Linked DNA regions of Myxococcus hansupus. The protein of the gene in region 2 interacts with the protein of the main gene of each other region in a pairwise test. Links are inferred from orthologs where the notes say so. Each region holds a gene or a part of one and is shown on either strand. Other genes may lie near its edges. The genes, in order: A176_RS17790 and A176_RS09150.

Region 1 (9,872 bases), 2.4 Mb from region 2 along the record:
CAATCGATAGCGGCCGGGCTGGCGGATGGGCAGCCATTCCTGGAGGGGCACCACGGACTCGAGCGCCCGCCCCGGGCCCAGTTTCACTTGGGGCGCCACGACACCGCCCAGCGGCTGTGTGCCTTCACGCGCGATGACGGTGTAGTGATTGACGTCGTGTCCCTTCGGATACTCGGGCCCTGTGACGGTGTACGTCAGGGATTGGTCGGAGTGCCGGAAGGGGTCGGGAAACTCCAAGGGCTCGGCGCTCTCGTTGGACAGCGCGATGCGCACGTCCAGGTCTTCCGAGGTGACGAGTTGCGCCTTGGGGAGTCGGAGTTGGATGCGCATGGGGGCACCTCCGGGTGGTGGCGTGGGCGCCACCCGGGTTGGGGGCGGAGCAGGGGCGGGACTCGCGGCCGACAGCGTCAGCACGAGCAGCCAATGGCAGGGAAGGAAGGCGCTCATGGCCGCGCGTTCCGGGCTCCATCACAGTCCAGGACGTGGGTGTTCCATCCCCGAAGGCGCAGCAAACACAGACCACAGAAGCGCCGCTCCGCGGTGAAGTCGTAGCCCATCAGGCAGTCCTTCCCGTCGACGTCATGGCGCTTCGCAATCGCGCCCCCAATCGTGCGGCTCACGGGGAAGGGCGCGTGGGGCAGGAAGAGCTGGTGCCCGATTTCATGGGCCAGCGTCTGTTCGAGCGTGTTGAAGCCGTTTCGGTAGTTCCCCTCCGCGGCGCACTGGATGACGGCGCAGCGGTCTCGCTGTCGCGAGGGGAACTCCGACGCGAAGCCGTTGACGCGAATGCCGTCCACGGTGGTCTCCCAATTGTAGAGCCCGGAGAACTGGAAGAGCGCGATGCCCGGCTCCGTCCCCAAGGCCGAGTCCAGCGCCTCGGTGAGCAACTGTTTGGCCCAGTCCTTACATTGCCGGTGGTAGTCCCGCGCCTCCAACAGGGGCATTCGTCGCTCCCGCGTGGGGGCGAGCCATCGGGCAAGGTCCACGTCCTCCGCGTGTTTCACGCGCTTCACCTCGGTCAGGAACTCCGCGTGGGCTCGGAAGGTGATGGCGTGGCCGCCCGCCGCGTACTGGTCCACCGTGGGGTCGATGGCCGCGCGGAGCTCCCAATGACGGGAGGTCCCCACCGCGGCGGCGATGCGCGCGTTGTAGTCCCTGGCATTCCATTCCGAGACACCCCCCGTCCGGTCTTCCAGCCTCAGAAACGCGCGCTCGAAGTGTCCTTGGACCGTGGGCAGCGAGAAGCCGGAGACCGCCGCGTCCTTGCGCAGGCGCCGCGAGATGTGGACCTCTCGCCAGGATTCAAAGATGCCGGTGGACGCTCGCACGGCGGCGGGCAGCGGCGCGTCGTCCTCCATGTCCAGCACCACGCTCCCGTCGCGCCGCCTGTCGTAGGCGAGCTGCACGGTGACGCGCCACGCATCCCCCGCGATGCGCGAAGGCTGGAACACCACACCCGTGCGCCCCGCGAAGGCGCCTGTGGTCCATGCCTGGCTGTAGGCCGCCCACTTGCGCCGGGTGCATGCGGTGACTCGGAAGGGGAAGGCCCCGTCACGTGGCTCGGCCCGCGGGGCGTAGCCTGCTTGTTTGGGGAACACCGTGGAGGACGGTGCCCCGCGTTTGCCTCCGACGTCCCGGTGCGCGTTGTCGCCCTTGGGGCGAGACGTCGCGCGATGCCGGTCCAAGGCGCTCGACAGGAAGGCGCGGGCGGACGGCGCGTGGTGCTCGATGGCCTCCGTCTCGTCTTCCCAATCCCACAGGAAGCGCACGCGTCCGAGCGCGGCGGGGGCGTCCACACGGTTCCCTCGCGAGTCCTTCAGCCACACCCGGGCGAACAGCGGCAGCTCCGGACCGCTGCCCCAGTGCTTCTGGTGCAGTTGATGGTCGGTGTTGTCCGCCATCTCCGACGGCTTCGTCTTGAAGAGGTTGCCGGCCAGCCGGATCTGGGCCGTCTCACCTGGCGCGGGGAGGTGTCTCAACGCGCGGATGAGGTCGCGGTCCCGCTGTTTCGCGAGCACCCGTGCGTCACCCAGCTCCAGGTCCATGCCCGCGACGAGCACGTGGAAGTACGTCCAGGCCACCGGCGACTGTGCGAGCCCCTCTCCCTGGAGCGTCAGCTTCAACTTGTACGGCGAGTGCTCCACCGTGACGACGCCGTTCGGAAAGGCTTCGCACGAGGGGACTCGGCCATCCCATTGGAACCGGTGCTCTCCTTGGAGGAGTTGCTCGGGGCCCAGCGTCCGCGACCAGAGCGGCGCCTTGCGGTGGCGCGTGAAGAGCTCCAGCGTGCCGGAGCGCACCAGTCCCGAGGTGTTGAGCAGGCGCCACGTCAGCTCGATGGGCTCCACTCCCGGCGCGAAGTGGAAGCCGTCATCACCTCCTGTCACCACGGGGGCGGGCGCGGGGTGGTGACAGCGGGATTGGGGGCCGCCCGGGCTGCGGAGGCGGAAGTCCGCGATGCCATGGCTCGAGGGACGGAGGCGGTTGCGATTGCGGCCCCCGGGCGCAGCCAGGGCGACACTGGCCTTGAGTGGAATGCGTGCCATGGATGGGGGCCTCAGGCGTCGTGCTGGCGGATGAGCTCGCGCTGGATGTCCGAGAGCTGCCCCGTCTCGGGCAGGCCGTGGCGCCGCTGGAAGGCTCGCACCGCGGCCCGTGTCGAGGCGCCGGGTGCTCCACGCTCGCCCTCGATGCAGAAGCCCAGGTTGTGCAGCCGCTCCTGCGCGGCTGTCAGGGCGTCGGATTCGAAGCCCGCGAGGGACTGGAGTTGCAGCGCCCAGTGGAGTGACACGGGCTCGGACGCCGCGGCGGGCGTGGCATCCGGGAAGTCTTCTTCTGACACGGCGGGGGGGTAGGGCGGCGTTTCGCCCCTGGGCGTCGCGGCGCGACGGGGGCTGGTGGCAGGGGGCGGTGTCGCGAGTGGCGGCCGGACCTTCAACAGCAGCTCCCCCTGGGCGAGTCCTGGCACCTCGTGGCTCAACGAGCCATCCGCCGCCGTCCTGCCACAGTGCTCGGTGCGGCCCACGGTGAGCACGTACTCCTGGCCCGCGTACGGCACTTCGTGGGGGTCCACCAACACCAGATGCAGCCGCCGCTGCTTCAGGATGAAGGTGCTCGTGTTCCCTGTCCGGATTGGTGCCGTCCTCGGACTGACCATGTCGCGCTCCCCCCGTGCCTGGAATCGCGCTGTGTCGTCACGTTGTTGAAGGCGTGCCCAAAGTACGTGAACCCTGACGGACCTCCTTCGCAGGAAGTTCGTGGATAACCCTGTTCTGTGCGTCGGGTTAACGGACCTCAACCTGGTGGGTTGCTCAGCGGACGCAATGCATGGCCGGCCGGGCAGAGCCCGGCGTGCCGCGAGCCTTGGTGGGCACAGGGGCCTGCCTGACTCGCCCAGCGTGGCTACCTTGCGCGGAAGTCCATCTCTCACTTTCTTGGAGGAGCCGCGCATGGGCACCCTGGAGGTCTTCCAGCACGACGAGGCACGGTGCATCTGGCCGGCGCGGGCCGAGCTCGGTGAGGGGCCGTTCTGGATGGCTTCGGAAGGCGCGCTCTACTGGCTCGACATCAAGGGCCGGAAGGTGCACCGCCTGACGTTGGACAGTGGCGCCCGTGAGAGTTGGGAGACGCCGCTTCGTGTCACCGCGCTGGCGCCTCGGAAGCAGGGAGGCTTCATCGCGGGCACGGAGCAGGGCCTCGCCTTCTACGAGCCCCGCACGGGCCGTCTGGAGCGGTTGTTGAACCCGGAGCCCGAGCGCACCCACAACCGCTGCAATGACGGGAAGGTAGACCCGGCAGGGCGCTTCTGGGTGGGCACCATGGATGACCACGAGGAGTCGCCCACGGGCGCGCTCTACCGGTTCGACGCGGCGGGGCACCTCGCCCGCTTCGATGACGGCTACACCGTGTCGAATGGTCCCGCGTTCAGCCCGGACGGGCGAACCCTGTACGTGAATGACTCGCCCAAGCGTGTCACCTACGCCTTCGACCTGAGCGCGGACGGCGTGCCGAGCCGACGCCGTGAGTTCCTCCGCTTCGAGGCGCCGCACGGCTTTCCGGACGGGATGACGGTGGATGCGGAAGGCGGGCTGTGGATTGCCTTCTACGCGGGGGGCTGTGTGCGTCGCTTCTCACCGGACGGCGCGTGGCTGGCCGAGCACCGCTTCCCCGTGGCGAAGACGACCAGCGTCGCCTTCGGGGCCCCGGCGTTGGACCGGCTCTTCGTCACCACCGCGCGAGATGGCTTGGATGCGAAGGCGCTCGAGGCCCAGCCGCTGGCCGGTGGCCTCTTCGAGCTGTCACCCGGCGTCAGGGGCGTGGCGCCGGTGCCCTTCGCGGGCTGACGCCCGTTCAGCGTTGCCGCTCTGTTTCGCCTTCCATCTCCGTTTCGTCTTCGAAGCCGTCGTCGTACTGCGCGGGCGGAGGCGCCTCCTCGCGCGGCGCGCGCAGCCGCTGCACCGCGAGGAACCCCACGGCGCCCAGTCCGAAGACGAAACCGAACGGGGCCGGCAGCAGGCGCATGTTCAACGCCGCGAAGGCCAGTGACAGCCCCACCGCGCCCGCGGGCAGGTAGCGCGTCCAGGACGGCCGCTCCACCTCCGGGCGCAGCGCCAGCAGCGCGAGGACCGCGAGCAGTGCCAGCTCAATCACCACCGACGCGGGCAGGTCCCAACCGCGCACCGTGGTGACGCCGCCGCCGTAGCTGTAGAGCATGTCATCGGTGGGCCGGTGCGTCTGGATGACGCGAAGCTCGGGCGGCCCCTGCGGCACCGGCGCGTTGTCCGGGATGATGTCCCCGCCCAGCTTCGCCGTTCCCCAGGGCGCGAACAGCGCCAGCAGGCACACCGCGACGCCGCCCAGGCCCACCAGCTCCGGCATCACCAGGAGCTGACGCGGCTCGAAGTACCGGCTCACGCCATCCGGGCCCGCGAAGACCTTGCGGTACTGGTCGTGGGCAATCAGCCCGGCGCCGGCGAGCCACAGCAGCGGGGTGACCCCCAGGCTCAGCGAACGGAAGGCCAGCGCCACGAACACCACGGTGGCCGCGGTGGCCGCCTCGGGCGTCATCAGCACCGCGGGCATCTTCTCGGTGAACCCGGGTGACTCCCCCGCGTCGCGAAGCTCCCTCGCGACCAGCGCCACGCCGCTCACCAGCGCGAGCAGCAAGCCAGGGAAACTCACCCAGGTGCCGATGTTCAGCAGGGACAGGAGGATGGCGCCGGCCAGCAGGAGGACGCCGAGCACGGACGGGGAGTGTCCCGGGACGTGGGCCAGCCACTTGGGCCCGTCATACGCGGGCTCGGACTGACCGGGGTCCGTCTTGTCCTCGGGCGGCAGCTCGGGAACCTCTCTGGCGGCGTAGGGGCGCCGACTCTCGTGGTCGTCGACCTCCTCGAGAATCTCCGCGGCGTAGGACGGCTCGGCGGCGTCGCGCTTCGGGCGCGAGGGGCGCGGCGCGGGCCGGCTGGCCGTGGCCCGTGGCTGCTCCGGCAGCTTCGCGCCGCAGCTCTCGCAGTACCGCAACCGGGAATTGGAGTCTTCACCACACGCCGGGCACCGCATACCGCCACCTCATTGTGACTGCGGGGCTACTGGCGCGCGGCCTCGACGGGGGCGGGGGCCGTGGACAGCTCCTGGATGCGCAGGGCCAGCGACTGCGGGTCGATGGGACCCACGTGCTTGCCCCGGATGACGCCATCCGGGTCGATGAAGTACGTCTCCGGGACGCCCGCGACGCCGTAGTCCAGCGCCATGCGAGAGCGCGGGTCCACGAGCTGCGGGAAGCTGGCGCCGTACTGCTGGAGGAAGCCTCGCGCGTTGTCGTCGGTGTCCTGGAACACCACGCCCAGGAACACCGCCTGCGAGCCGTACTGCCGCGCGCCCCACTCCAGCACGGGGTGCTCGATGCGGCACGGGCCGCACCACGACGCCCAGAAGTTGATGACCACCGGCCGGCCCTTCAGGTCGGCCAGGCTCACCTTCTCGCCGCTGTCCAACGCGCGCAGCGCGAAGTCCGGCGCGGGCTTGCCCTTCAGCATGAAGGGCACCTCGTGCGGGTTGCGCCCGAAGCCCTTGGAGAGCACGAAGAGCAGCCCCGCGCAGAGGACCACGAAGCCGAGCGTGTAGCGCCAGCCCTTCATCAGGCGGCTCCCCGTTCGGCGTCACCACCCGTCAGAGGGGAGGAGCCCAGCGCTGGAGCGCCCGCCATGGCCACGGCCGCCTTGCGGCGCGGCCACAGCGCGATGAGCGTGCCCAGCACCAGCAGCGGGATGCTCCACCAGATCCACCCGACCAGCGGGAAGACCCAGACGTTGAAGCTCGCCGTCCCCGCCTTCTCGGAGAACGCCATCAAGGACATGTACAGGTCCTCGGCGGGCGTCTCGCGCACGCCGGGCGTGCCGATGGGGTCGGTGCTGCGCTCGTAGTAGTTGAGGCGCGGCTTGAGCTCGGACACCTCGCCACCCGGGGCCGTCACCTCGACGCGCGCGGCCACGAAGGTGCGGTGGGCCTCCTCGCCGCTGACCAGCCCCATGTACTTCATCTGGTAGCCGCCCAGCTCGATGACCTGCCCCTTCTTCAGCGTCCCGGACGTGTGCTTCACGTAGGCGGACGAGGCCGCCACGGCGACGATGATGAGCACGATGCCCAGGTGCACCACGTAGCCGCCGAAGCGGCGCTGGGCCTTGATGGCGCTCGTCGTCAGCGCGGTGACGAAGCCTTCCTTGCGCTCGGACATGCGCACGCGGACCGGGGCCACCAGCTCACGCAGGGTGATGACGGTGACGAAGCCCGCCAGCCCGAAGGTCATCAGCGGGTACACCCCGCGCAGCCCCACCGCGAAGCACACCGCCGTCACCACCAGCCCCACCACGGCGGGGATGATGAACTGGCGGCGCAGCGTGGCGGGATCCGGCTTGCCCCAGGGGAGCACCGGGCCCACGCCCATCAGGAAGAGCACCGCGATGCCGCCCGGCACCGCCATCTTGTTGAAGTACGGCTCGCCCACGCTCACGCGCACGCCGCGCACCGCCTCGGAGATGAGCGGGTAGAGCGTGCCCAGGAGCACCGTGAAGGTGATGGCCACGAACACCAGGTTGTTCACCAGGATGCTCGCCTCACGGGACATGGGCGAGGCGAGCTGGCCCTCCGGCACCAGCAGCGGGCCGCGCACCGCCAGCAGGCCCACGCACACCACCAGGAGGAAGCCCAGGAACACCAGGAACGTGGGGCCGATGTCCGACTGGGTGAACGAGTGCACCGAGTTGAAGATGCCCGAGCGCGTCATGAACGTGCCCAGGATGGTGAGCACGAAGGACGCGAGCGCGAGGCTGAGCGTCCACAGCTTCAGCATCCGCTTGCGCTCCTGCACCATGGTGGAGTGCATGAACGCCGTCGCCGTCAGCCACGGCAGGAAGGACGCGTTCTCCACCGGGTCCCACGCCCAGTAGCCGCCCCAGCCGAGCACGGCGTAGGCCCACCAGGCGCCGAGGATGATGCCGATGGACAGGAACAGCCAGGCCACCAGCGTCCAGCGCCGCAGGGGCGCCATCCACGCCTCGCCAATCTCGCCGCGCAGCAGGCCCGCCACCGCGACGCCGAACGGCACCGTCATGCCCACGTAGCCCAGGTACAGCATGGGCGGGTGGATGATCATCAGGACGTGGTTCTGGAGGAGCGGGTTGGGACCGGGGCCATCCATGGGCACCGGGGACACCGCGCCCCACGGGTTGGCCGGACCGGCGATGAGGAAGGTGAAGAAGACGCCCACCGCCAGCATGGTGCCCAGCGCCAACTGCATGTAGCGCGCGTGCTCCTTGCGGTGGATGAAGGCGAAGGCGGCGATGTAGCCGCCCATGATGAGGCCCCAGAAGAGGATGGACCCCTCCAGGGCGCTCCACAGCGAGACGATGGTGTAGACCAGTGGGGTGGAGCGGCTGCCGACCTGCGCCACGTAGCGCACGCTGAAGTCGTGGGTGACGAGCGCGTGCACCATCACCAGGTTGGCGCCGATGAGGCACGCGGCGAAGCCCCACACCGCGCGCATCACCCACGGCAGGCCCGCGTCACTGCGGCGCAGGCCACTGACCAGGCCCACGAGCGCACCGAAGGCCGCGAACGCGAGCCCTCCGAGCACCAGGCCGTAACCGACGGTTCCGTTCACTTCGCACCCATGACCGTCGTGGCGTCGGAGAGCGTCTCCTGCCACTGCCGAGGATCCTCGCCCTCCTTGGGGGCGCGGTACTCGTTGGAGTGGTTCACCATCAGCCGGTTGGAGCTGAACACGCCGGACTTGTCGTAGGTGCCCTCCACGACGACGCCAATCTTGTCGCGGAACATCTGCGGCGGCGTCTCCGTGGCGCGGACCAGCACGCTGGGCGAGCCTTCCTTGACGTCATCCGCCACGCGGAACTGCAGCGTGGTGTGCTCGGCGTTCCACTGGATGCTGCCGGCCTCCACCACGCCGCCCAGGCGGATGGTGGCCGAGTACGCCTTGGAGCCCTGGCCCAGCATCTCCGACGGGCTCCAGTAATAGACGAGGTTCTCGCCGATGTTGCCGAAGGCCACGAACCCCAGGCCGGTTCCCGCGACGAGCAGCGCACCCAGGGCAATCAGACGGTTTCGCGCGACAGGAGACATGACGAATCACTCCTTGGCGTCGGTGGGGGCCTTGGGCCGACGAACCCAGAGAGACACGGCGTAGAGAACCAGCATGGCGACTGTAATGGCGTAGCAGGCCCAGACATAGCCCCACCCGCCGACGATGCGGCCACTGCCGACCTGGCCCGGCGCCGCGGCGAGGAGCCACAGCATCTGTGTGGAAAGCGTCGTCATGTTCAGGCCACCCGGGAGGAGTTGGCGCCGCTGGCGGCGGCGAGGTCCGAAGGCACCGCGTCCGGAAGGGCCACTTCCGCCTGGCGCTCGGCCAGGGCCTGGCGGTAGCGCGCCACCAGGAACCAGACGGTGATGAACAGCATGCCGAAGGCCGACACGCGCAGCGCCAGGGTCATCTCCGGGTCCACCGTCTTGGGCGTGGACTGCACCTGGTGCAGGCTGCGCCACCAGCGCACGGAGAACCACACGATGGGCAGGTTGATGGCGCCGATGATGGCCACCACCGAGCTCCACGTCGCGCGCTTCTCCGGGTCCTCCACGAAGCGCCGCAGGACGAGGTAGCCGGTGTAGGCCACCAACATGATGGCCTGCGACGTCAGCCGCGGGTCCCAGGACCAGTAGACGCCCCAGGTGGGCCGGCCCCAGATGGCGCCGGTGATCATCCCCGCGGTGCCCAACACCAGGCCGACTTCCGCCGAGGCCTCCGCGGTGGCGTCCAGCTTCCAGCTCGCCTTGAACATGTAGCTGACGGCCGCCACGAAGTTGACGAACATGGCGACCATGGCCGCCCACTGGAGCGGAACGTGGACGTACATGATGCGCTGCACGTCGCCCATCTCACGGTCCGGCGGCGCCCACGCGAGCCCCAGCCACCACCCCGTGGCGAGCACGGCCAGCGACAGCGCCAGCAGGCCCCACTTGATGAACTTTCCCATCCGTCAGTCCTCGATGATCCGCGGGAACAGCAAGAAGCCTACGCTCCAATAAATCAGATTGAAGCCGCCCAAAAGCCCCGCCCATGAGCCAAACTGATTCATGGGGTCTCCCTGAAGTACGAGCGTGGTCGCCTTGGCGGCGGAGAGCAGGGCCGGGATGACGAGCGGGAACAATAGCAAAGGCAGGAGCACGTCTCGTGCCCGGGCATTGCTCGAAATCGCAGCGTAGACGGTGCCGGGGGCGCTCAGGGCCAGGCAACCGAGCAGGAGGATGAGCCCCAGGTCCGCCACGCTGGTGACGATGCTCACCCCATAGAGGGCGAC
Region 2 (9,683 bases):
CGGCCAGCTTGTCCAGGCTCACCCGGCCGTCGGGCTCCACATCCAGATAGGTGACGCGCGCGCCGCCGGTGGGCAGCTCGGCCCACTTGCGGTACGTCTCGTCAGAGTCCACGTCGTACTTGGACAGCAGCTCCGCCTGGTTGTCCTCGGTGACGTCCTGGCCGGCGAGCTGCCCCAGCCGCAGCAGCTTCAGCTCGTCCAGGCGCTCCTGCCGCACGCGCTCCAGGCGCTTGCAGGTGTCCAGGATGGCCTTGTGCTCCGTCTTCAGGGTGATGATGTGGTCACCCTTGGACTTGTAGTACTCGATGACCCCCTTGATGGCGAGGTTGTCGGACTCGGTGGCGCCGGACGTGAAGACGATCTCCTGCTCGGCCGCGCCGATGAGCTCCGCCACCTGCTGACGGGCCTTCTTCACCGCCGCCTCGGCCTTCCAGCCGAAGACGTGATTGCGGCTGGAGGCGTTTCCGAAGTCCTCTCGCAGGTAGGGCAGCATCGCCTCCAGCACCCGCGGGTCCAGCGGGGTGGTGGCGTGGTTGTCCATGTAGATCGGCAGCTTCACCATTGCTTCCAACACCTTCCTGGAGGGGACGTCGACCGGCGCCCTGAGAGGGCCTTTGCCGCGGGGGGCCTACACCGGCACACCTTGAATGTGGACCGGACTGGTCAAATATAAAAAGGGGCCCCTTCGGGTCAAGCGAACATCCGGAGCGCGGGCGGCGCCGGTGCGTGCTCCCAACAGGCCGTCTTAAGTAACGCTGCACCGGCACGGGGCAGTCCGCGTGCGCCGTCCTGGTGCGGGGTGCTCCGGAATGGCGCGGCCCTCCTGGCCAACCTCTTGATTTCCCGGCGAGCGCCCCTCTGGCCGGCTGCCTGCACCGGGGGGGAGGCACTACAGGGAGGCAGGCACATGAGCGCGAAGCAGACGGCCCGGTCCAAGGAAGCGCCGGAGACCCCCGAGGGGGGCGCGAGGACGCACCTGGTCCGGATGGAGGGAGGCGGCGGTTCTCTGGAGCAGCCGCGCTACGCGGAGGGTTGGCGCGCCGGGAAACCCACGGAGGACCCGGAGAAGATCAAGCGCTGGGGCCTCATCACCGCCCGGCCCAGCGAGTTCCTGGTCCACATGCGGCGCGGCCGGGTGCGGGAGATCAGCGGCCAGGGCGCGAGCTGCTTCAAGCTGCCCGGGGACTCGGTGGCCATCGTCCCCACCAGCATCCAGCGGCTCCAGTTCTCCGCGGATCAGGTGACGCAGGAGAAGGTGGGCGTGCAGGTGACGGGGCTGGCTGTGTACCGCATCGCGGATCCGCTGGTGGCCTTCCGCATGCTCAACTTCTCCTTTCCGGAGCGCGCGCAGGAGAAGCTGGCGGAGCTGCTGCGGGAGATGTTCGTCGGCGCCGCGCGGCGGCTGGTGGCGAACCTGACCGTGGAGGAGTGCCTCTCCAAGCGCAAGGAGGGCATCGCCGGGGAGCTGATGCGGGAAATCGCGCCGGTGCTGTCCGGCCGGGGCCGCCCGGAGGATTCGACGGACGCGGGGTGGGGCGTCCTCCTGGACACGATTGAAATCCAGGACGTGCGCGTCCTGTCCTCCACCGTCTTCGGCAACATGCAGGCGCGCTTCCGCCACGAGCAGGAGCGGCAGGCTCGCGAGGCGGAGCTGGCCAAGGAGCGCTTCGTCCACCGCGAGGAGACGGAGGCGGAACGGCAGCTCAGCCTCCAGCGGCTGGCGGCCGAGGAGGAGGTGCGTCAGAAGAAGCAGACGTCGGAGGAGCAGGCCCGGCTGGAGGCGCTGGCGGTGGAGGCGCGCGTGGCCGAGGCGAAGCTCGCCCAGGAGCGCACGCTGAAGCAGGAGCAGGCCAGCGTGGAGCGCGAGGTCGCGCTGGCGAAGATGGCCGCCGAGCAGGAGGTGCGCCAGAAGAAGCAGGTGGCCGACGAGCAGGCGAAGCTGGACGCGCTGTCCGCCGAGTCCCGCCTGTCCGACGCGAAAATCGTCTCCGAGCGGGCGCTGGCCGTCAGCCGCGCGCAGGTGGAGATGGAGAAGCTCCAGCGTGAACAGGACGCTGAAGTCGCCCGCCAGCGCGTGGCCCTGGAGAAGCTCAAGCGCGAGCAGGAGTCGGAGGCGGGCCGCGCGAAGCTGGAGCTGGAGAAGCTGAAGCTGGCGCAGGAGTCCGAGGCCGCGCAGGCGAAAATCGAGCTGGTGCGGCTCCAGCGCGCGCAGGAGGCGGAGAACGCCAAGGCGCAGCAGGAGCTGGCGCGGCAGCAGCGTGAGCAGGAACTGGAGCTGTCCCGGCAGCGGCACGAGCAGGAAGTGGAGCTGGCGAAGCTGCGCCGCGAGCAGGAGGCGGCCGCCGCCAAGGCCGAACTGGAGCTGGAGCGCCTGCGCCTCGAACACGAGCATGCGACCGCGTGGAACGACGTGCAGATGGCCTCGCACCAGCAGGAGGCCGCGCGGCTCCACGCGGAGCTCCAGGTGGTGCAGGCCCGGAAGGCCATCGTCGAGACGGAGGTGGCCATCGCCGAGCTGAGCGTGCGCAAGGACCAGGCGCAGCAGGAGCTGGAGCTGGGCAAGGCCCGGGCGCTGCGCGACATCGAGAACAGCGTCAGCGCGGAGGTCATCCAGATGACCCTGGCGCGGCAGTTGCCGCAGGTGGCCGCCGCGTTCCAGCAGAAGATGGGCGAGGTGCATGTCACCGCGGTGGATGGGGCCAACCCCTTTGGCTACATCGCCGCCGCGGTGGAGGGCGTCATGGGGCTGGCGCGCTCCGCCGGACTCAAGACGCCTGCCTCCCCGCCTGCTGCTCCAGCACAGTAGCCCGGGGGCCCGGGCCTGCGTATACAAGGAGGCCTGCGACCACGGAGTCACGCGCGCATGGATGCGAAGAAGCTGGGAGTGATGGCGGTGCTGGCCGGAGTGGCGGTGGCCGTGGTGCCGTGGCTGCTGCCCGCGGGCCCCACCGCCAACCTGGATGCCGCGCGGTTCCTGGAATCCGGAAGTCTCGCGGTGGGCGCGGCGGTGGTGTTCGCCGGCGGATTGCTCACCGCGATGACTCCCTGTGTCTATCCGCTCATCCCCATCACCGTGTCCGTCTTCGGCGCGCGCAAGGCGGAGGGCCGGGGGCGCGCGCTGCTCCTCACGTCGTCCTACATCGTGGGCATGGGCGTGGTGTTCAGCGCGCTGGGCGTGCTGGCCGCGAAGACGGGACAGGCGTTCGGTTCGATGCTGGGGCACCCGGCGGTGGTGACGGGGCTGGCGGTGTTCCTGCTGTTGCTGGCCACGTCCATGTTCGGCGCCTTCGAGCTGGCGCTGCCGTCGTCCTTGCAGACGAAGCTGAATGACGTGGGCGGCGCGGGTGTGGCGGGCGCGTTCTTGATGGGTAGTGTGTCGGGCTTCCTCGCCGCGCCGTGCACCGGGCCGGTGCTGACGGGCCTGCTGGCCTTCGTGGCCAAGACGGCGAACACCACGCTGGGCGCGTCACTGCTGTTCGTCTACGCGTTGGGCATCGGCGTGCCGTTCTTCCTCATCGGCGTCTTCACCGTGCGGCTGCCGCGCGGCGGCGTGTGGATGGAGTGGGTGAAGAGCGTGCTGGGCATCATGCTGGTGGCGCTGGCCTTCAGCTATCTGAAGGATGCCTTCCCCTGGGCGCGTGACGTGGTGAAGGGGCTGGGGCTTCAGGTGGGCCGGGTGCCGGGCGCCATCATCGCCGCGGTGCTGGTGACAGTGGGTGTGGCGCTGGGCGCGGTGCACCGCTCCTTCAAGGAGGGCTCGCGTGAGTTCTTTTTCAAGGCGCTGGGCGTGGTGCTCGTCGTCGGGGCGCTCGTGCTGCGCGGCGGCGCGCTGGACGGCGGGCAGGTGGGCACGTTGTGGGTGAACCTGGGGCTCGCCAAGCCGCCGCGCGCGCCGAGCTGGCAGTGGCATCACGTCATGCCGGCGAAGCAGGCCACATTCTCTCCCGAGGCCTTCGACCAGGTGCTCGCCCAGGCGAAGGAGGATGGGCGGCCGGTGCTCATCGACTTCTTCGCGGACTGGTGCGCGGCCTGCAAGGAACTGGACCGCGACACGTATCCGGCGCCGGTGGTCATCTCCGAGTCCGACGCGGGGCGCTTCCTCAACATCAAGATTGATGCGACGAACAGCGAGGACTCGTTGGACGCGCTGCTGGAGCGCTTCGGCGTCGAGGGCCTGCCCACCGTCGCGTTCATCTCGCCGGAGGGCAAGGTGCTCACGAAGCCTCGGGTCACCGGCTTCCTGGCTCCGAGTCCCTTCGCGACGGAGATGAAGAAGGCTCGCTGCGAGGACGTCAACGCCTGCTGAGGGCGCGGCCGGGGTCGTCCCGACGCGACCGTCAGGTGGACGATTCGGGGAGGAAGCGGGCCCGCAGCGCGGGCGTGGGGATGCGGCACTGCGCTTCACGGCCGAACCAGCGGTAGCGGTTGCGCGCGATGATTCGGTAGACGAGGTCGCGCAGCGGCCGGGGCACCACGATGAAGGCGTAGAGAAAACGCCACGGCCCCTTCAGCATCCGGGCGACGCGGAGCGCGGCCGTGGACCGCTCGTACAGCTTGCCGTCCTGCAGGAGGACGAAGCTGTCAGGCTCCTCCTTGGGCACGACGCCGTGGGGCGCCAGCAGCGCGGCGGCTCGCTGGGATTGCAGGGCGGTGAAGCGGATGCGCGCCTGCGGGTCCCGGTCGATGATGAAGAGGACCGTGCCGTTGCACAAGTTGCACACGCCGTCGAAGAGCACCACCGTGTCCGAGGACTGCGCGCTGGCTGCTTCGGTTCCTGAGGGAGATGCACCGGCCATGATGCGGCAAGCCTAACAGCCGGTGCTACCGGGTGCCTCCGAAGCAGCGGGGAATTCCTGGTGTCACGCTTCGCTGCCAGGCTCGTTTGGGCGTGTCTACAAACCGCGCGCCTTTTTCTCTGCCTGCTGGAAACTTTTCCCGGCTGGGTGTGACAACATTCGTAGTCCCTCCATTCCCCCCAGGAGCCACCATTGACGCAGCCCATCTCGGCCCGGACGCGTCCGAAGACGACTCCTGCCGCCCGCGCGGCCACGGAGTCGTCGGCCCCCGTGGAGGTGACGAGGGACTCGCGCTTCTCGTCGGACTTCAAGAGCTGGCTGCAGCAGAACGGCTATGGCGGCTACGCCTTCGCCCAGGGGGATGTGCCCTCCTTCGGAGGCCGCGCTCGGCCCGGCGAGAAGCTCGCGAACGAGCCTGTCGTCTTCATCCACGGCAATGGTGACAGCGCCGCCGGGTGGGAGAAGTCCATCGAGCACTTCGCGTCCCAGGGTTACAAGCCCTCGGAGATGTACGCGATGACGTGGGGGCCGCAGAATCCGATGCTCGCCAGCCAGCAGCACCACTCGCGCGAGTATAAGGAAGAGGTTCGTGCCTTCATCCAGGCGGTGAAGGAGTACACCGGGGCGGAGAAGGTGGACGTCATCGGGCACTCCATGGGCGTGACGCTCGCGCGCAAGGCCATCCAGGGCGGTGACGGCTTCGACCCCTATCCTGGAGGGGGCTCCTACGACCTCGGCGCGCCGCTGACAGGCTCCGTGGACACCTTCGTGGGCATCGCGGGCGCCAACCAGGGCCTGGCCTCGTGCGTCCTCACGGGCGACCTCCTGCCCACCTCCAACCGGCAGACGGGCCTGCATCCGCAGTCAGCGTTCCTCAAGGACCTCAACGCCGAGTCGGGCTTCGAAGGCGAGCACGTCTACAGCATCTGGTCCCAGTCGGATCAGGTCATCGGCATGGGGCTCGCGAAGTACACCTCGCCCATTCCGGGGCAGGACGGCCAGAAGGTCTACAACACCTATGGCCACTTCGGTTCGAGGGACCTGAGCGTGGAGACGCAGTTGGAGATGATCAAGGACCACAAGGTCCGCTGAGGCGCGCTCCCGCTGGGGACGACGGCGTGCCGGTCCCTCCACGGAGTGTGTCTGCGCGGCCGCAGTGCCTGCGGAATGGCCCGGCGTTGGCTTTGCATAGCGTCCGGCCATGCCCTCATCTCCCATCGCACCCCGGCTCCTGGAGTTATCCGCCCACGCGCTGCTGTGGCGGCGCAGCAAGCAGGTGATGCACCAGGCGAACCGCCTGGTGCGGTGGTCCGCGACGCCCGAGCGTTGGCCGCGCCCGGTCCTGGCGCCCATGCATGAGAAGGGCGTGCTCCTCGGCTCGCACACGGTGAATCTGGAGCGCGCGGACGCGGATGCGGATCCGGTGCTGGAAGCGGGGAAGAAGCACAACGTGCGTCTGGCGGCTCCGGCCTTTGATGGCCTCCTCCTCGCTCCGGACAGGCCCCTCTCATTCTGGCGCACGCTGGGGCGGCTGTCCGCGCGCAAGGGCTACCGACATGGGTTGGCGCTGAGCGGCGGCTGTCTCACGCCGTCCATCGGTGGCGGTATCTGTCTGTTGGCCAATGCGCTCTTCGAGCTCGCCGCGCGCCAGGGCTGGCACATCCTGGAGCGCTGGGGGCACACGATGGAGGCGGTGCCCCCGCCGCCGGGCACGCTGTGGGGAATGGATGCCACGGTGGCCTGGCCCTATGTGGACCTGGTGGTGGCTCCGCGCGAGGGGCCCGTGAGGCTCGGAGCCCGCGTCCTGGATGGGAAGCTGCGGCTGTCCCTCCACGGGGCGCATGCTCCCCGGACGCGCTCACGTCTGTGGTCCGAGGACGAGTCCCTGCTCGAACTCCCCGAGGGAACCCTTCGTATCAACCGCATCGTGCGCAGGGTCGAAGACACGGGCTCTGGTGCCGTGCTCGAGGAGCGCACCATCGCGGAGAACCGGCGACGCCTGCTGAACCCCGAAGCGCGGAAGCGGACGTGCATCACGTGCGGGGAGACCGCCTGTCACGCCCGCGTCGAGGTTCCTCGGTCGGAGGTCCCGGCGCCATGAATCTGGTGCTCGCACCGGAGCCCGCTCCCTGGCTTTCTCATCTGGAATCGCTGCTCACGCACGAGGCGGAGGTGCTGGCGCCCTGGGCACGGCCGAGACTGCCCGGTTGGGCGCCACTTCCCTCCCGTTTGCACCGTGCCTGGACTCGCCGGACGCTGCGGGTGCCCGATGGCTACCGCGTCTGGGGCCTGCCGGGCTGGGGGGCGATGGAGGTGGGGTTGCGCGTGGTGGCGCGCTCGACGGCGGCGACCTTCCAAGCCCGGTTCTCCCTGCGCAGGCGGTGGGCGCAGTCGGCCGCGGCGCTGCTCCCGGTGTCGGTGGAGACGGTGCTCGCGCCAACGCTGGGCGCCCGGGAGGTCTTCGCGGCGGCCCGCCGCCGGGGTGCGCGCTGCGTGTTGGTGGAGGACCTGCCCTCCTTGAGGGCGCTGCACGAGGACCTGGACGCCGCGGCCGTGAAGCACCCGGAGGAGGCCTTCCTGCGCAACCACCGCGCCTCGGCGGAGGACGTCGCACGGCAGGAGGTGGAGCGCGTCCTCGCGGATGAAATCTGGGTGCGGAGTGAACTCGCTTTCGAGCGGCTGAAGTGGGCCGGGCACGCTCCGGAGAAGCTCCGCAGGCTGCACTTTCCTCCGGACCGTGAGTCGACCCAGGTGGCCCAACTGCGTCGTCACCCAGGGCCTCACGTGGCGCTGCTCGCGGGGCCCGCACTCGCACGCTGCGGCGTGCGAGAAGCCTTGGCGGTGCTCGACGCCCGGCCCCAGTGGACCCTCTGGCTGCGCCCCGCGGAAGGCACGGACCCTCTGCACTTGAATCACCCGCGAGTGCGGACCGTCACCGCCGAGGTCCAGCGCACGCTCCAGCGGGTGGACGTGGTGCTCGCGCCCGCGTGGTGTGAGAGTCATGTGAGTGAGCTGGCGCACGCGCATTCACGCGGCATCCCCGTCATCGCCACGGACCGCGCCGCGGGCTTCGAGCCGTGTCGGACGATTCCTCGGGGCGATGTGCCCGCACTCATCGCGGAGCTGGACGCGCTGACGGAACGCTGAATCCCGGCGCCCCCCAGCGTGGAGGTTTCATGCCGAGGGCGTCGAGCGCTCTAGATGCTCCGGCCCCGGCTCGCCATGACGCGATCAATCATGTGTTCGTGCAGCGCATAGAGCGGCTGCGCGACGTGCTCGCCTTCGAGATGCGCGAGCGCACCGGCAATGGCCTCCAGCGTCGACATGCCATCCGGATGGGGCGGACGGCGCAGTCGCCGGGAGTCTGGGGCCGGTGGGGGCAGCTTCAATCCGGGCAGCCGTCGCAGCGCGGGGACGCGCTGCACCATTCGCCGTGCCTGTCCCCAGCTCCCATCCAACACGATGAGCCTTGAGGGAAGGGGCGCACCGGGTTCGGGCGTCTGATGCGCGTCCGGAAAGAGCAACCACGTGTCATCGCCCTCCAGCACCGAGGCATCGAAGGGCACCCCCGGCGAGCCATAGGAGACGATGCGACAACGCGGCATCGCGAGCTCCGCCATGCGCGCCGTGTTCGTCGACTTGAGCGTCTCCTTGTGGTGCCGGACGATGAGCAGCTCCGTGCGCGTGGTGATGCACGGCACGTCGGCACACAGACACAGGGACAGGGGGAGGAAGCAGCGAGGGCAACGGCCCGCGAGGTCCTCGGGCGTTCGAGACCTCATTTGCCCTGACGGTAGCGCTCCATGAGGACCTTCGCCTCGCGCAGCTTCTCCTCGACGAAGCGGTCATCCGCGTCCGGCTCGTATTCCGCGTCGGGCAGGTCGAGGTGGAAGAGGGCGGAGAGGCTCACGGGGGTGACTTCCAGCCACTCCGCGGTGCGGTTGAGCGCGGCCTGACGTCGCCCCGCGAAGGTCTCCGGCCCGTCCTCGGGGCCACAGCGACAGATGCGCGCGGAGTCCCCGGACACGTCCACGTAGAGACCCAGCACTTCCGCGTCCAGCTCCGCAGCCAGCGCGCATGTGGCCTCGCTGACGTAGGCCGCCATGGCCTGCGCGGCCGAACGCTCCGTCAGCGAGCGGACGAGAAACACCTGCCAACCGGCCTCGGTGAGCGCGCCGGCTTCCTGGAGCGGCGCCAGCTCCGCGGGCGGCGCGTGGATGCGAGAGAGCAGCCGACGCACGGGCGCCTCCAGCCGCTCGAGCCGGGCGCTCGACGCGGGACAGAAGAAGACGACGCGGTACTCACGGCTGTCGGCTGCGGTTTCCATAGGCATACGGCGTCGCCAGGAACGGTGGAAGGAGTGTGTGCGGGGACCCAAGAGGACCAAAGGACTCCCCACGCATGCAAGCGGTGATTTGGAGCGCGCCGTCAACGTGTGTCGGCAGGCACGGTGACGGGCGGGAGGGTCGCACGTCGCTCGGCCGCCACCCAGGCGCCCGCCACCAGCACCAACACGCCTCCGCCCAGCGCCAGCGGCGTCAGCGTCTCCGAGAAAAAGGCCCAGCCCACCAGCGAGGCCGTGAGCGGCTCCAGGTACGTCAGCGCCCCCGTGGCCGTGGTGGGGACGTGTCTCAGACCGGTGTGGAAGAGGATGTTTCCAATCAGGCCACAAACCACGCCACCGACGAGCACGAGGAGCGTGCCTTCATCCACCGTGGGTGGCAGTGCACGTGGACCGAAGCCGAGCAGAAGGACGCCCACGGAGATGGGCGCGTGCAGCGATGTGACGGCCATGGGGGAGTACGCCCGCGCCGCCTGTTTCGCCGCGAGGACGATGACCGCGTAGAAGCAGGCACTGCCCGCGCCCAGCAGGGCCGTCATGCCCGA

The links.
Region 1: the proteins of A176_RS09150 (region 2) and A176_RS17790 interact in binary tests that used the Escherichia coli proteins (3 or more experiments, as listed by UniProt). The link is inferred for Myxococcus hansupus from one-to-one orthologs.

The regions. Positions count from the first base shown.
Region 1 is NZ_CP012109.1:4,646,553-4,656,424, reverse strand. The notes cover bases 4,365-7,364. They hold A176_RS17790 (TlpA family protein disulfide reductase), read right to left. Parts: upstream 6,141-7,364; coding sequence 5,589-6,140; downstream 4,365-5,588. Other genes in these bases: A176_RS17785 (heme lyase CcmF/NrfE family subunit), read right to left, coding at 6,140-7,364; A176_RS17795 (zinc ribbon domain-containing protein), read right to left, coding at 4,365-5,562. Outside these bases: A176_RS17815 (hypothetical protein), read right to left, coding at 1-330; A176_RS17810 (hypothetical protein), read right to left, coding at 444-2,546; A176_RS17805 (peptidoglycan-binding domain-containing protein), read right to left, coding at 2,558-3,157; A176_RS17800 (SMP-30/gluconolactonase/LRE family protein), read left to right, coding at 3,450-4,343; more of A176_RS17795, read right to left, coding at 4,351-4,364; more of A176_RS17785, read right to left, coding at 7,365-8,161; A176_RS17780 (cytochrome c maturation protein CcmE), read right to left, coding at 8,158-8,637; A176_RS17775 (heme exporter protein CcmD), read right to left, coding at 8,644-8,832; cytochrome c biogenesis protein CcsA, read right to left, coding at 8,835-9,548; A176_RS17765 (heme exporter protein CcmB), read right to left, coding at 9,552-9,872. UniProt on the Escherichia coli protein: Involved in disulfide bond formation. Catalyzes a late, reductive step in the assembly of periplasmic c-type cytochromes, probably the reduction of disulfide bonds of the apocytochrome c to allow covalent linkage with the heme.
Region 2 is NZ_CP012109.1:2,221,633-2,231,315, forward strand. What follows is about bases 2,274-5,084. They hold A176_RS09150 (protein-disulfide reductase DsbD family protein), read left to right. Parts: upstream 2,274-2,863; coding sequence 2,864-4,306; downstream 4,307-5,084. Other genes in these bases: A176_RS09145 (SPFH domain-containing protein), read left to right, coding at 2,274-2,806; A176_RS09155 (thiol-disulfide oxidoreductase DCC family protein), read right to left, coding at 4,338-4,796; A176_RS09160 (lipase family protein), read left to right, coding at 4,989-5,084. Outside these bases: A176_RS09140 (IscS subfamily cysteine desulfurase), read right to left, coding at 1-559; more of A176_RS09145, read left to right, coding at 908-2,273; more of A176_RS09160, read left to right, coding at 5,085-5,888; A176_RS09165 (VanW family protein), read left to right, coding at 5,998-6,897; A176_RS09170 (hypothetical protein), read left to right, coding at 6,894-7,943; A176_RS09175 (tRNA-uridine aminocarboxypropyltransferase), read right to left, coding at 7,994-8,578; A176_RS09180 (hypothetical protein), read right to left, coding at 8,575-9,123; A176_RS09185 (DMT family transporter), read right to left, coding at 9,225-9,683. UniProt on the Escherichia coli protein: Required to facilitate the formation of correct disulfide bonds in some periplasmic proteins and for the assembly of the periplasmic c-type cytochromes.